Regions from separate parts of the Streptomyces spiramyceticus genome, predicted to be linked through region 2. Evidence: riboswitches for the same ligand, from Rfam matches in the RefSeq annotation. Region 2 holds a riboswitch; each other region holds the start of a gene.
The links. A riboswitch is a leader RNA that binds a small molecule or an ion and turns the genes downstream of it on or off. The one in region 2 is predicted to bind cyclic di-AMP.
Positions count from the first base shown of each region.

Region 1: linked by a shared signal. The riboswitch ahead of PXH83_RS28325 (LysM peptidoglycan-binding domain-containing M23 family metallopeptidase) and the one ahead of PXH83_RS11155 (transglycosylase family protein) in region 2 are both predicted to bind cyclic di-AMP.
Region 3: linked by a shared signal. The riboswitch ahead of PXH83_RS24190 (M23 family metallopeptidase) and the one ahead of PXH83_RS11155 (transglycosylase family protein) in region 2 are both predicted to bind cyclic di-AMP.

Region 1 covers NZ_JARBAX010000002.1:1,061,248-1,064,514, reverse strand. The annotation lists gene PXH83_RS28330 (SGNH/GDSL hydrolase family protein) at 1-675, opposite strand, end outside; gene PXH83_RS28325 (LysM peptidoglycan-binding domain-containing M23 family metallopeptidase) at 868-1,767, opposite strand; cyclic di-AMP (ydaO/yuaA leader) riboswitch at 1,770-1,940, opposite strand; gene PXH83_RS28320 (alpha-galactosidase) at 2,261-3,267, opposite strand, start outside.
Region 2 covers NZ_JARBAX010000001.1:2,491,348-2,494,614, forward strand. The annotation lists gene eno (phosphopyruvate hydratase) at 1-901, opposite strand, end outside; gene PXH83_RS11155 (transglycosylase family protein) at 1,148-1,810, opposite strand; cyclic di-AMP (ydaO/yuaA leader) riboswitch at 1,814-1,964, opposite strand; gene PXH83_RS11160 (transglycosylase family protein) at 2,293-3,258, opposite strand.
Region 3 covers NZ_JARBAX010000002.1:105,493-108,759, reverse strand. The annotation lists gene PXH83_RS24195 (GntR family transcriptional regulator) at 67-756, opposite strand; gene PXH83_RS24190 (M23 family metallopeptidase) at 953-1,774, opposite strand; cyclic di-AMP (ydaO/yuaA leader) riboswitch at 1,787-1,956, opposite strand; gene PXH83_RS24185 (M16 family metallopeptidase) at 2,186-3,267, opposite strand, start outside.

The sequences.
Region 1 (3,267 bases), on a different contig from region 2:
GCGCGCCTCCAGCGTGCCGCGCGGTGCCTGCGGCGGCCATGCCTGGTCCGGGTCGGCCGGCACGTCGAGCCCGAGCACCTGTGCCGCGCGCAGCGCGACGCGTGTGTGCCCCTCGGGCGAGAGGTGCAGCCGGTCCCCGTCCCAAGCGCGCCTGTCCTGAACGGACTTGAGCGACCACAGGTCGAGCACCGGGCAGTCGTAGCGGTCGGCGACGGCCCGTACGTGCGCCGTGTACGTCGCGATCTTGCCCCGCAGATGGCGCAGGACGGGCACGCCCCGCGTGTCGAAGCCGGTGGTCACCATGACGGTGCCCACGGCGTTGGTGAGGTCGGCCACGGCCCGCTCGAAGCGCTCGGCGACGTCGTCGGGGTCGCTGCCGGGCCGGAGGATGTCGTTGCCTCCCGCGCAGAAACTCACCAGATCGGGGGCCAGTTCCCGGGCGCGCGGGACCTGTTCCTCCACGATCTGGTCGAGGAGGCGGCCGCGCACGGCGAGGTTGGCATAGCGGAACGTGTGCTCGGGGACGCGGTCGTCGAGGAGTACGGCCAGCCTGTCGGCCCAGCCGATGAACGCACCGTCGGGTCCGGGGTCGCCGACTCCTTCGGTGAAGCTGTCGCCGATCGCCGCGTACGACCCGATGGTGCCTGCACTGAATGATCTCGAATCGTCTGCCACGTCGATACATCCTTCACTGGCGCAAGTGACCTACGCCACCGTAGGGAGGGGTTGACGCGGCGTGAGATAAGACACCGGTCAAGATTCGCCCAATCCGGAATACGCCGAAAACGCACGTACGCCCCTTTCCTTCCGCCAATTGCGGCGGAGGGAAAGGGGCGTACGGAGAGGATTCCGCAGTGGCGGGGTGCGTCAGATGGAGACGCCGTTGCCGCGCAGGTAGGCCAGCGGGTCGACGTCCGAGCCGTAGCCCGGGCCGGTCCGGATCTCGAAGTGCAGGTGCGGGCCGGTGGAGTTGCCCGTGCTGCCGGAGAGACCGATCTGGATGCCGCCGCCGACGCGCTGGCCGGACGAGACGGCCAGCGAGGACAGGTGGGCGTACTGCGAGTACCGGCCGTCGTCGTGCTTGATGACGACCTCGTTGCCGTACGCACCGCCCCATCCGGCGGAGACGACGGTGCCGGAGCTGACGGCCTTGACCGGCGTGCCGCTCGACGCGGCGAAGTCGACGCCCGTGTGGTAGCCGCTGGACCAGCTGCCACCGGCGGCGCGGTACGGCGTGGTGACGCCCGCGGGGACCGGGGCGGAGAAGCCGGAGCCGGTGACGGTGCTGGTCTCGGGCTTGGCCGCCGCCTTGGCCTGCGGCTTGGCCTCGGGCTTGACCTCGGCCTTGGCCTGGGGGGCGGCGGGGGCCTCGGCCGGCGCCTTGGCGCCGATGGTGAGCTTCATGCCCGGAAGGATGAACGAGGGGTTGCCGCCGACGACCTCACGGTTGTCGGCGTACAGCTTCTGCCAGCCGCCGCGCACGTTCTCCCGGTCGGCGATCTTCGACAGATAGTCGCCGGAGACGACGGAGTAGGTCTTCGTGCCGGTCTTCTTCGCAGCTGCCTGCGCGGCCTTCTTGGTGACCTTCTCCGCAGCCTTCTGCGTCACGGGCGAGGAGGCGGCGGCCGGGGCGGCCTTCTCCGCGGCATTCGCGCCGGTGGCGGCAATGAGCGGGAGTGCGAGTGCGGCTCCGCCCGTGCCCGCGGCGACAAAACCGCGAGTGATCGAGTTCGACCTCGGGCGGCGGTGCTTACCCTTTGCAGGCATGGCGAATTCCTCTCCGTCGCCTACGAGGTGAGCTGTCGGGTTCGGGCTGGAGATGCCCGGCCGCGCTCTCGCGCGACTTCACCCCGAGCCGGTCCGGACCGGCGTGCAGATCCGGATGAACGGCGTACTTACCTGGGTCCCCCGCTCCTGCCACGCTTGAGTGAGTGAGTGAGTGCGGTTGCCGGGCGGTGGCAGGATTAGGCGGTCCACCCGGATTGACGGTGACCGTAAGCCGACAGGACGCCCGCGGACAAGCCACTCCATTCACTCAGGCATTGCCCTGCGGGAATTCACCATGAAATTCCCGTCACACTCTGTGGATTACGGATCTCGGACCCCCGCCCAGGACCAGGCATTTCCGTTCGGCGCCTCGCCACGCACCGTCACAAATATGATCCTGCTCACCAGCGGACCCGCCATTCCCTTTACCAGCAAGGGGAGTTATGCCTAATTGCCCGAATTAGTTCGAACTGCAGAACAACATCCCGAACTGCTACGTATCTCCCGATTCGCGCACCCGCCGCAACCGAAAGACCGCAGCATCCAGATCACCGCGCAGCGCCGTGCGCAGACCCCGGTGGAGCAGTACGGCCCCGCGGTGCACGGCCGACGTGTCCAGGCATGCGTATGCCGCCGCCGGGTCGAGCCCGCGCAGCCGCAGCGGCGGCTGCTGCTCGCCGTAATGCTGGGCCTGGAGCCAGGCGAAGACGACGATGTCGTCCCCGTGCGTGTACTGGACGGCGCTCAGGCCGCCGTCCGGCGGACGGAGCCGGTGCATCTCGCCGTGCTGCACGACCGGCCTGATCTCCTTGTAGAGATCCACCCACTCGCGCGCCTCGGCGATCTCGCACTCACCCCACTCGGTCAGATCGCCGCCGATGCCGAGCACGCCCGCCATCGCGCTCACGAAGCGGAAGCGCAGCGAGCTGACCCGCCCATTGAGCTGGGTGTTCGGGCTGTCGGTGACCCATGCGGCCATCGCGCGCGCCGGGTGCAGCTGGCTGAAGCCGTGCTGGATGGCGAGCCGGTCCAGCGGGTCGGTGTTGTCGGAGGTCCACACCTGGTCGGTACGGGAGAGAATCCCGAGGTCGATCCGCCCGCCGCCGCCCGAGCAGGACTCGAAGGCGATGGTGGGGTGCGCGGCCCGCAGCCGGTCGAGCAGCCCGTACAGGGCGTGCACGTGCGCGGTCCACAGCTTCTGCGGATACGGTTCGCCCGGCCAGCCCGCGTCGGTGAAACAGCGGTTGAAGTCCCACTTCACATAGTCGACCGGCGCGGCCGACAGGAGACCGTCGAGCTGGTCCCAGAGGTACGCCTGGACGTCGTCACGGGCGAGATTGAGAACGAGCTGGTTACGGAACTCCGTGCGGGTGCGCCCCGGGTGGTGCTGCACCCAGTCGGGGTGCGCCCGGTACAGATCGCTGTCGGCATTGACCATCTCGGGCTCGACCCAGATCCCGAACTGCATACCGAGACCGTGCACTTCGTCGGCCAGCGGCC
Region 2 (3,267 bases):
CGGTGAGGACCTTCCAGCCGGCCCAGTCGTCCTCGAAGAGCGGGTCCTCGATGGAGACGAGCGGGTACGCCGCCACGAGCTCCTCGTAGTACTCCGTCATCTCGGCGGCCGAGCGGGACTTGCCCTCGAACTCGTACGCGCCGTCCTTGTAGAACTCGGACGCGGCGACGTCGAGCGCGAGCGCGATCTGCTCGCCCGGGATGTAACCGGCCTGCTGGATGGCCTCGAGGATGAGGTCGAGCGCGGCGCGGTTGGAGTCCAGGTTCGGGGCGAAGCCGCCCTCGTCGCCGAGGCCGGTGGACAGGCCCTTGGTCTTCAGGACGGACTTGAGGGTGTGGTAGACCTCCGTGCCCCAGCGCAGGGCCTCGGAGAACGACTCGGCGCCGATCGGCGCGATCATGAACTCCTGGATGTCGACGTTGGAGTCGGCGTGCGACCCACCGTTGAGGATGTTCATCATCGGAACGGGCAGCAGGTGCGCGTTCGGGCCGCCGAGGTAGCGGAAGAGCGGCAGGTCGGACGCCTCGGAGGCGGCGTGCGCGACGGCAAGCGAGACGCCGAGGATGGCGTTGGCGCCGAGGGAGGCCTTGTTCTCGGTGGCGTCCAGGTCGAACATCGCCTGGTCGATCAGGCGCTGCTCGGTGGCGTCGTAACCGACGAGCTCCGGGCCGATCTGCTCGATGACGGCGAGGACGGCCTTCTCGACACCCTTGCCCTGATAGCGGTCGGGGTCACCGTCGCGAAGCTCAATGGCCTCGAACGCTCCGGTGGAGGCACCGGACGGAACAGCAGCACGACCGGTGCTGCCGTCGTCGAGGCCGACCTCGACCTCGACCGTGGGGTTGCCTCGGGAGTCCAGGATTTCCCGGGCTACGACGACGTCGATGGACGGCACGAGCATCTCCTTCTGGGATGTGACGCTTGGGTGCAGGGTCGCTTTGGCCTTGCGGCAAGAGCCTATCCGGCCCGGGCGCATCGGCCAGCCGATGGCCCGCCCCGTGGGACGAGAAGGCGCCCGAATACCCCCAGGACGGTACGAAACTCCTGGCCGGAAGTCGCGACGTACTGGGCAGTAACGACAAAACCCCGGCCCGGCGCGTACGGGGGAAGACACGCCGGGCCGGGGAGCTTTGTGGGGTCGTCAGGCTCAGCCGAGGTGCAGCTGCTGGCCCGGGAAGATCACGTCGGCGTCGCTGATGATGTCCTTGTTCAGCTCGAAGATCTTCTTCCAGCCGCCCTCGACGTCCTCCGCCTCGGCGATCTTGCCGAGGGTGTCGCCGGACTTCACCTTGTACTCGCCGTCGCCCTTCTTCACCGCCTTGCGGCCCTCGCCGCGGGAGGCCGCCTGGGCGTCGCCGGAGCTGCGCTCGGCCTTGGGCTCGGCCTTCGGCTGGGCCGCCTCGGGCTGGGCCTGCTCGGCGGAGCCACTGTCGTACGCGGCGCCGGACAGGCCCACGCCGCAGTTCGGCCACGCGCCCTTGCCCTGGCCGGCCAGGACCTTCTCGGCTATCTCGATCTGCTGCGCCTTGGAGGCCTGGTCGGCGGTGCCGGCGTACGCGGTGCCGCCGTACGCGGCCCAGGTGGACGCCGAGAACTGCAGGCCACCGTGGTAGCCGTTGCCGGTGTTGATGGACCAGTTGCCGCCGGACTCGCACTGCGCGACCTTGTCCCACTCCCCGGCGCTGGCGGCCGAGGCGGACGTGGCACCCATCAGCGGGGCGGCGACGGCGACACCGGTGATACCGGCGAACGCGGCGAACCGGACGGCCTTGGACGGGCGACGGTGCTTGGCCTTGCTGGAAAACAGCATGCGACATCTCCTCACCGACGCCTACGAGGTGAGCTGTCGGGTTCGGGCCATGTGAGTTGCCCGGCCGCGCGACCTGGTGCGATCTGTCGCGCGGCTTCACCCCAAGCCGGTTCCGGTGCGTCCTTCGACGTTCGCCTTTCGGCGTTCGCCCTTCGACGGCCGGGCCCGGCACTTACCTGGTTCCCCCGCTCCTGCCTACGGCGCTTTACGCGTCAGCTACTCCCCCGACCGACGGCAGGATTCGGCGTGACGGTCGACGGGGCCCGCGGTGGCGAGCGATCCGACCGTAAACACATGACTCCCCGATGTTCAAAGACGCACATCGAGGAGAAATCGCCCCTACTTGCCTTCGCATAACCGGCATTCACGCAGGTCAGAGGCGAAACGGGTGGAGCGTCCGGACCGACCGCGCCAGTTGAGGCAAAGAGACCCTTGTCTCACTGGCTCCAATTCGGACATAGCAGCCCGAACTGCCCCTGTTTTCAGCTCAGATCAAGGCGCTGGCCAGGAAGGATGAGGTCCGCGTCGGACCCGATGGCCTTCTCGTTGGCCTCGTAGAGCGCGGGCCAGCCGCCGGGGACGTCGTGCGCGTCGGCGATGGCCCAGAGGTTGTCACCGGTTCGCACGGTGTACTCACCGCCATCCGCATTGCGTGCCTTGTCCGCACTGCCCGCGTTCGCCGCATCGCGTGACGATCCGTCACCTCGGGAGGCGTGGCGGCCCGATTCATGCTTGTTGCCCGAATCGCCTGCTGCGGCGTCGGTGCGGTTCTCCTCGCGGGCTTCCTCGCCGCGGTGCTTGCCCGAGGGGGCGCTCTTCTCGGGGGCGGGCGGAGTGGTCTCGTCCGCGGGGGTGGCGTCGGGGGCCTTGGCGGGCTCGGAGGCGTCCGACCCGGCAGGCTCCTCACTCACGTCGGCCTTGTCGGCCTCGTCGGCCTTCTTTGTCCTGTCGGCCTCGGAGTCGGAGCCCACGATGTCCTCAAGGGGCTCGGACCGTTCCGAAGTGTCCGGGCTATCCGGAGCCTCCGACGGCGTCGGCTCGGCGGGCGTGCCGACGCCCGGCGGGGTGTCGTCACCCTCCACCAGGCCGGAGATCGTCGCGCAGCTGGGCCACGCCTTCGGCCCCTGGTCGGCCAGGACCTTCTCCGCTATCTGGATCTGCTGGGAGCGGCTGGCGAGGTCGGCGCGCGGCGCGTACGCCGTACCGCCGTTGCTCTCCCAGGCCTCCTGCGAGAACTGCAGTCCGCCGTAGTAGCCGTTGCCGAGGTCGGCACTCCACATGCCTCCGCTCTCGCACTCGGCGACCCGGTCCCAGGTCGTGGCCTCGGCAGCGTTCGCGCCGGTCGCGCCGAGGAGCGGGATGGCGATGGCCGATCCGGCGACGCCTGCCGCGACGACGAGAGCTGGGGCCTGACGCGGGCGTCGGTGTCGACCGTTCCCGGAGCGCATGCGGTTGCC
Region 3 (3,267 bases), on a different contig from region 2:
CCGAAGAATGCGGGCAGCGCGAATTGGCCCCCCGCCAATTCACCCTCTTTGTATACGGCGCACCTGTTAATGACGCCCACTCGCCGTGTTTACGGCATGTTGCGAAGTCCTCACACGCTCCCGGTCCCGGTCCGGCTGCCGCAACCGGTGCACCGCGACCGCCCGTTCGGCGTGCAGCGCCATGAGCGACCTGGCACGCTCCGCGTCACCGCGCGCCACGGCGTCGACGATCGCGCCGTGTTCGGCCCACGACTCGACGGGGCGTGCGTGCTGCTCGACGGCGTACATCCAGGCGATCTTGTGCCTGAGCTGGGTGAGCAGCGCCGTCAGGCCGGGGCTGCCGGAGGCCTGGGCGAGCGTCTCGTGGAACCAGCCGCCGAGTGAGCGCAGGTCCTCGCCCTCGCCCCGGCGGGCCCGCTCCTGCCCCAGCCTGACCAGCCCACGCAGCACCTTGAGGTGCGCCTCGGTGCGCCGCTGGGCGGCGCGGGCCGCGCTCAGCGGCTCCAGCAGCGTCCTGACCTCCAGGAGGTCGGCGGCCTCCTGCTCGGTCGGCTCGGCGACGCAGGCGCCGGCGTGCCGGCGGGTGGTGACGAACCCCTCGGATTCCAGGGTGCGCAGGGCTTCGCGCACCGGGACGCGCGAGACACCGTAACGACGCGCAAGCAGCTCTTCGGTGAGCCGGCTGCCGCGCTGGAAGACACCGGAGACGATGTCGTCACGGATCGCCGTGCATACCGATTGCGCGGGAATGCGCATGACCTGACCTCCGCCTTAATCCCCGCGAAACGCGGTCGATTGACGCTTGTTCAGCGACTCTATTGCAGAGGCGGGGAATTTCCGAAGGGAGGCCGGAATCCATGGATATCTTTTGGCCAAGCCGAAGGCCCCGGCGGGGAAGCCGGGGCCTTCGGGGAAAGCGGAGGTGCGTCGGACCGCGTCGTCGGAGTCGGGGTCAGATACTGACGCCGTGCGCGCGCAGGTACGCGGTCGGGTCCATGTCGGAGCCGTAGTCGGGCGTCGTACGGGCCTCGAAGTGCAGGTGCGGGCCGGTCGAGTTGCCGGTCGAACCCGAGAGGCCTATCTGCTGGCCGGTGGTGACGGCCTGGCCGACGGAGACGCGGATGGACGACAGGTGGCCGTACTGCGTGTACGTGCCGTCGTTCATCCTGATGACGATGTTGTTGCCGTACGCGCCGCCCCAGCCGGCCTCGACGACGGTGCCGCGGCCGACGGACACGACGGAACTGCCGGACGGTGCACGGAAGTCGACACCGGAGTGGCTGCCGGAGGACCAGAGCGAGCCGCCGGCGTTGTAGCCGGTGGTCACCACGGAACCGGCGATGGGAAGGGTGTAGCTGTTGAGGCGCTTGCGCTCGGCGGCGCGGGCGGCACGCTCCCTGGCCGCGCGCTCCTCCCGCTCCCTCTTGACCTTCGCCGCAGCGGCGGCCCTGGCCTTGCGCTCGGCCTCGGCCTTCCGCTCGGCCTCGGCCTTGCGGGCGGCCTCCGCCTTGACGGCGGCCTGTCGCTGGGACTCGGCCTGGGCCGCGATCTGGTCGGCGAGGGAGTCGCCGATGACGAGGGCCTGGGTCAGGCCGGTGTCCGCGACGGAGCGCGCCGCTTCGGCGCTGGTGTCGTCGTGGGCGGCGAGGGCGGGAGAGGCCAGGCCTCCGATGACGCCGGTCGTCGCGAGGGCGGCAACACCCGCCATGTTCGCGCTCTTGCGCGTCAGACGGCTCGGACGACGGTGCTTCCCGGTGGCACGGGTGAACGCCATGGAGTGGCTGATCCTTTCCTTCCTTCTCGCCTACCGGGTTAGCTGACGGGTTCGGAGCAGGAAGGTCTCCTACGGACCCCTCCGTACGTACGCGCACAGAGGCCGTCCGATTCACCCCAGGGACTGAATGGGTCCCCGGCTCCCCAGGCTCGCGCCTGACGGGGACTCGGCGATGACTGTCCGGCGCCGCGGATGCGGCGCATTGCTGACGAACAGCCGGACAGACGCTAAACGGGACATCTGTCAATCACCAAACAGACACGAGGTTTTGTAACGCACCCCACAGGCCAGACAGGCAACCTCCACAACAAAAGGGACATACAGGAAGGACCCCGGCGGCCTGTCGGTCACCGGGGTCCCTCTATTCCGTCCCCCTATGCCCCATTACAGGGGCATTTGGTGCGCGGCTTATCAGCCGGCCACCACCTTCACCTCGCCGATGCCGAGCGCCCTGACCGGCTCCTCGATCTGGGACGCGTCCCCGACGAGGATCGTGACCAGACGGTCGGCAGGGAAGGCGCTGACGGCCGCTGCGGTGGCCTCCACCGTGCCGGTCTCGACGAGGCGCGCGTACAGCTGGGCCTGGAAGTCGTCCGGCAGCTGCTGCTCGACCTGGTCGGCGAGCGTGCCGGCGACGGCCGCGGCCGTCTCGTACTTCAGCGGGGCGACGCCCACCAGGTTCTGTACGGCGACGTCGCGCTCGGCGTCGGTCAGGCCTTCCTCTGCGAGGGTGCGCAGCACCTTCCAGAGGTCCTCCAGCGCCGGACCCGTGGACTCGGTGTCCACGGAGCCGCTGATCGCGAGCATCGCGGCGCCCGGGGCCCCTTCCGGACCGGAGGGAGCGGCGGAGCGCAACACCTGGCCATAGGCGCGCACGCCGTACGTGTAGCCCTTCTCCTCGCGCAGGACACGGTCCAGGCGGGAGGTGAGCGTGCCGCCCAGGCAGTACGTACCGAGGACCTGGGCCGGCCAGACACGGTCGTGCCTGTCCGGGCCGGTGCGGCCGATGAGCAGCTGCGTCTGGACCGCGCCGGGGCGGTCGACGATGACCACGCGGCCCGTGTCGTCCGCCGTCACCACCGGGACGGGGCGGGGCTCGGCGGTGTTGCCCGTCCAGGCGCCCAGGGTGTCGGCCAGCACGGCATCGAGATCCGTGCCTTCGAGGTCGCCGACGACCACGGCGGTGGCGGTCGCGGGACGCACGTGCGCCTCGTAGAAGCCCCTCACTGCGGCGGAGTCGATACGCTCCACCGTCTCCTCCGAGCCCTGGCGCGGCCGCGACATGCGCGAACCGGCGGGGAAGAGCTCCTTGGAGAGCTGCTTGGCGGCCCGACGGGACGGGTTGGCCGTCTCGTGCGGGATCTCGTCGAGCCGGTTGCGCACCAGCCGGTCGATCTCGCTGTCCGCGAAGGCGGGCGCGCGCAGCGCGTCGGCGAGCAGGCCGAGCGCCTTGGGCAGCCGGGAGACCGGGACCTCCAGGGAGACCCGTACGC